Regions from separate parts of the Arthrobacter sp. zg-Y179 genome, predicted to be linked through region 1. Evidence: predicted binding sites of a transcription regulator. Region 1 holds the regulator's gene; the other holds the start of a gene.
The links. The regulator Rex, encoded in region 1, represses fermentation and respiration genes when NADH is low (regulators of the CRP and FNR family bind a similar motif). The targets are predictions, from matches to a motif close to CTTGTGAANNNNTTCACAAG.
Positions count from the first base shown of each region.

Region 2: LOC56_RS14625 (queuosine precursor transporter) is a predicted target of Rex. The motif match lies at 1,346-1,365, and genes of this name have one in related genera.

Region 1 is NZ_JAJJOB010000004.1:167,230-169,618, forward strand. Features, by position in the region: gene LOC56_RS02910 (hypothetical protein) at 1-1,055, shown strand, start outside; gene LOC56_RS02915 (redox-sensing transcriptional repressor Rex) at 1,011-1,769, opposite strand; gene LOC56_RS02920 (glutaredoxin family protein) at 1,769-2,020, opposite strand; gene LOC56_RS02925 (HAD family hydrolase) at 2,087-2,389, shown strand, end outside.
Region 2 is NZ_JAJJOB010000013.1:68,883-71,271, forward strand. Features, by position in the region: gene LOC56_RS14615 (hypothetical protein) at 1-50, opposite strand, end outside; gene LOC56_RS14620 (hypothetical protein) at 227-451, shown strand; gene LOC56_RS14625 (queuosine precursor transporter) at 483-1,217, opposite strand; gene LOC56_RS14630 (TetR/AcrR family transcriptional regulator) at 1,408-2,061, shown strand; gene thiD (bifunctional hydroxymethylpyrimidine kinase/phosphomethylpyrimidine kinase) at 2,155-2,389, shown strand, end outside.

The DNA.
Region 1 (2,389 bases):
CCGTCGCCCACGCGGTATCGGTAGCAGCTCACGCCATCGCCCACGCGACTGTCGTCGCAGCCTCCACCACGGCGCACGTCACAGCGGTGACCGCCCGCGCCGTCGCACACTCCGTTTCGACGGCAGCCCGCACCACCGCCCACGCCACAGCGGTAGGCGCTCGAACCACGGCCCACGCGACTGTCGTCGCAGCCTCCGCCACGGCGCACGCCACAGCCATAGGAGCCCGCACCACCGCCCACGCCACGGCAGTAGGCGCCCGCACCACGGCGCACGCCACAGCGGTAGGATCCCGCGCCGTCGCACATACCGCCTCAAGTGCAGCCCGCACCACAGCCCACGCCACAGCCCACGCCACAGCGGTAGGATCCCGCGCCGTCGCACATACCGTCTCAGTGGTATCCCGCGCCGTTGCCCACGCTACGGCCGTGGCAGCGCGCACCACGGCGCACGCGATAGCAGTGGTGGTGCGGGCCGTGCAACGTCGGCTGCCGGCAAATACCGGCAACCCGGTTCCTGCCATTGCAGCGGCATTCGTCCTGATTTCCGGGGCAGGCCTGCTCAATCTGTGGGGCACCGTTTCAACCATTTCCCGGACGCCGATACCGGATTCGCTGCCGCCTGCCCTGTCCCTCCTCGAGCGGTACGGAGTGACCGCCACCCACTATGCCAGGACGCTCGCGGCGATCGAGCTCGCCTACGCCCTGGTGATCATGGGAACCGCACTCCTGCTTGCGGTTGCCGTTCGGGACAAGCGCCGCTGGGCGCGGATAGCCTCCGCGGTCCTTGCGGGCACGGCGCTGTTCTATGCGCTGAACGCAGGAACCCGGACCCAGTCACTTGCTGCAGCCCTGGCTGTCGCAGGAGCCGCGATCACCTTCACGAAAGGAGCAGCTCCGTGGTTCCGCCGGCGGGTACTGTCTGTGCAGCCACTCTCGCCGCTAAGGCACCAAACAAAGCCGCACCATCAACTGGAAGCCCAGACGGAACCCCCGCAGGCGGATCCGGTCCTAGCGCGCCAGGCGGGCCCGGGCGGCGATCTGCGAAACCTGTGAACGCTGTGCGTGGTAGGCAAGGATCTGCAGTTCGGTCGCCATGTCCACTTTGCGGATCTGGACATGCTCGGGCGCCTGGAGCACTACGGGAGCAAAGCTGAGGATGCTGGTAATACCTGACTCCACGAGGCGGTCGCATAGATCCTGGGCAACCTCGGCGGGCACCGAGAGCACCGCCATGTTTGCCCCGGTCTTCGCGAGCACTGCTTCAAGCGAGTCCACCGGGCTGATCCTTAGCCAGCCCACCTCCTGGCCGATAACCATCGGGTCGGCGTCGAACAGTGCCACAACCTCGAAGCCCCTTGAACCGAACCCGGGATAGCCTGCCAATGCACGGCCGAGGTTGCCTGCACCTACTATGGCTACACGCCAGTTCAATGTCAGGCCAAGCGCGGCGGAAATCTGTCCGCTGAGATACGGGACGTCATATCCAACACCCCGGGTCCCGTAGGACCCCAGGTAGGACAGGTCCTTGCGCAGCTTGGGCGAATTCACGCCGGCGGCTTCGGCCAGCTCTTCGGAGGACACACGTTCTATCCCGTCAGCGAGCATGGCGGACAACGCCCTCAAGTAAATGGTCAACCGCGCCAGCGACGCCGGCGGTATGTGTCGTCCTGCTCCAGCACCAGCCGACGGCGTTGGGGCCGGTTGGTCGCTGTTGGCCGTGTCGCGCTCCAGGGCTGCTCGTTCCGACCGGACTTCCTCGGGTGCCATCACGCCCCCAGCAGACGCCGCAGCCGTGTTTCGTCGATTTTCCAGAAGTCCCGCTGAACGCCGTCGATGAACAACACCGGAATCTCCTCGCCAAAGCGGGCGGCGAGTTCCGGGTCCTCCTCCGCGCTGCGTTCCTGCCAGGCCACGCCAAGGTCCTCCCCCACGCGCCGGAGCACCAGGCGGGCGTCTTCGCACAGATGGCAGCCCGGTCGGGTAAGGAGGACGACTTCCGGTCCGACGGATTCACTCATATGTCCAAAATAGCCCCAATACGTCGGATTTCCGCGCTCAGGCCGGGTTTTGCGTAGACTCGGACCATGCCCCGAGCCACTGTAGTCCGAGCCACCGGAACCACGGATGCGGCGGGCAAACCTGGCGAAGCGGCCTTTTTCGACGTCGATAATACGCTTATGCGCGGCGCCAGCCTGTTCCACGTGGGTCGGAAAATGTACCAGCGGAAAGTCTTCACGATCCGTGAAGCAGCCGGGTTCGCGAGAAAACAGCTGCGGTTCATGCTGCAGGGTGAAAACCTCAAGGACGTCCACTCGGTCCGCGATGCGGCCTTGGCCTTCGCCGTTGGTCTCTCTTCGGAGGATGTACGCACGCTGGGCGAAGAAGTC
Region 2 (2,389 bases), on a different contig from region 1:
AGATTTTCATCTACTGCCTTGGCACCGGGGTTCGGGACTGGATTGCTCATGTTTGTCTCCTGCCGTACTGGGGAAGTGAAATGCTGGCGTTCCCCCACCTTTGCACACCTTGGCAGGGATTTCGCCCGGTGACCTGATTGGCGTTTCCCCGCGCGGTAGGACCGGTTGCCGCTAGGCTCGGAGCGGAGGCATGGCGGTCTTGCAACGGCTATTCGAAGGGGTCAGCATGGCGGAAAAGCGGGGGATAGTGCGGCGCGGGCACGGCACTGTTGGATGGACCATCCAGATCCTCGTTACGCTCTCCCTGCTGCTGGCGCTGGTGGTGGTCGCAGTATGGAAGCCACCCTCCCAAGCGATCATCACCGTCGTCATTTCCCTCGTCCTCGGGCCGCTTCTGATGTTCATGGGGACCCGGCGGAGCAGCGGACGCCGCGACGAATCGCGTCAGTGACGGGGAGCACCGAACCCGGGGGTACCGGTCCCTACGCCGCGACAGGCTCCAGCACCGGCTCCACATAGCTGGGTTCGCGCTTCTTGATGACCCGGATGACCAGGGCGGTGACCGGCACAAAAAGGTACTCGATGAGCGTCTTGTAGAGGAAGCCGAACAGGACGTAGTTGAAGAACCCGCCGGCGTCGGTAATCCCGATGACCGGAGCCGCAATGGCGCAGAAAATCAGGGTGTCCGCAAATTCCCCCACACCGGTGGAGACCATCAGCCGCCCGGCCAGCGCCTTCTCGCGGAACCGCTCCTTCATCCGTACCAGCACCATTGAGTTCAGCAGCTGGCCGGCCAGGAAGCCCAGCAGGCTCGCCAGCACAATCTGCCAGACCGGACCGAGCGCCACTTCCAGTGCGGCCTGCTTCTCCAGCCCGTAGGCATCAGTGAATCCAGGCAGGGCAATGATTACCGCGAAACTCGCGACGGCGAGAAGTGCCATCGCAAAGCCCGTGAAGATGGCCCGGCGGGCGGCTTTGAAACCGTAAACCTCGCTGACCACGTCGCCGAGGATGTACGCGAGTGGAAAGAGGAAGAAACCGCCGTCGGTAACAATGTCCCAGCCGCCGGGAAGGGAAAACTGCACGCCCTTGGTGGCGCCGATATTTGAAATGACGATGACGACGCACATCAGGGTGAGGATCAGGTCGTACTGCGAGCTCCCGCGGGAGGCATAAGTTGCAGCAGTTTTCACAGCTGCCCGTGGCTGTGTATCCATGGCATTCCGTTCCGGTAGTGGTTCGCCTGGCTTTCGCCGGCTGTATTAGCACTGTGCCCGCTGCCCCGGGCGGCCCTATTGGGCCGCCTCCATTCTGCCATGCCCGGTCAGTTCCTGCCGCGCGCCCTATTTTGAACACGTTCAAAAGAATGGTCTACTAAACGCTGGAAATACTGCAAAGGGAGCATCATTGGCCGTCACCGCCAAGAGCGAACAGACGCGCCGGCTCCTCATCGACACCGCGCTGCGCCTCTTCGCCTCACAGGGCTACGAAAAGACCACCATGCGCGCCGTCGCGCAGGAGGCAAGCGTTTCGGTAGGCAACGCCTACTACTATTTCCGTTCCAAGGATGACCTCCTCCACGAGCTTTACCGGTCCCTCCAGGACGAACACCGCTCGCTTGCACTGCCGCAGATCCGCGAGGGCCACAACCTTGGCGAGAACCTGGCGGTCATTCTGTCCACGGGCCTGACCACCATGGAGCCGTACCACGCCTTCGGCACGCATTTCCTGCGCGACGCCATGTCGCCGAGCCGCAGGGAGGACGACGCCGTCGGACGGGGGAAATCCATCGCGATGTTCCGGCAGGCGGTGTCGACCGCCCGGCCGCAGCCGCCCGTGGCCATCCGCGACGACCTGCCCGAACTGCTCTGGCTGATGCATATGGGGATCACCTTCTTCTGGGTGTATGACCGCTCCCCCGGCCAGCGCAGGTCCCACCGGCTTGCCGCGAATCTGGCCCCGCTGGTGGCCAAACTCGTGATCCTGTCCCGGCTCCCGGTGGTCCGGAACATCCTGGAAGACATCGTCCGCCTGCTCCGAGGCGCCCGCCGGGACGGTTAGCCCGCAGCGGCGGCGCGGTACGACGACGGCGCGCCGTAACAGCGTGTCTTGCAAGGGTGGCCGGTTCCGCCGTTTTGGGTGGAAGATGGAGCCATGTCTGCAAACACATCCACATCTGCGGCCTCAGCCCCGGCCGTCACGCTGACCATCGCAGGTTCCGAAGCCACCGGCGGCGCCGGCGCCCAGGCCGATCTGAAGACCTTCCAGGAACTCGGCGTCTACGGCATCACCGCCCTGACCTGCATTGTGTCCTTCGATCCCAACGATTCGTGGAACCACCGGTTCGTCCCGGTGGACCCGCAGGTCATTACCGACCAGCTCGAAGCCA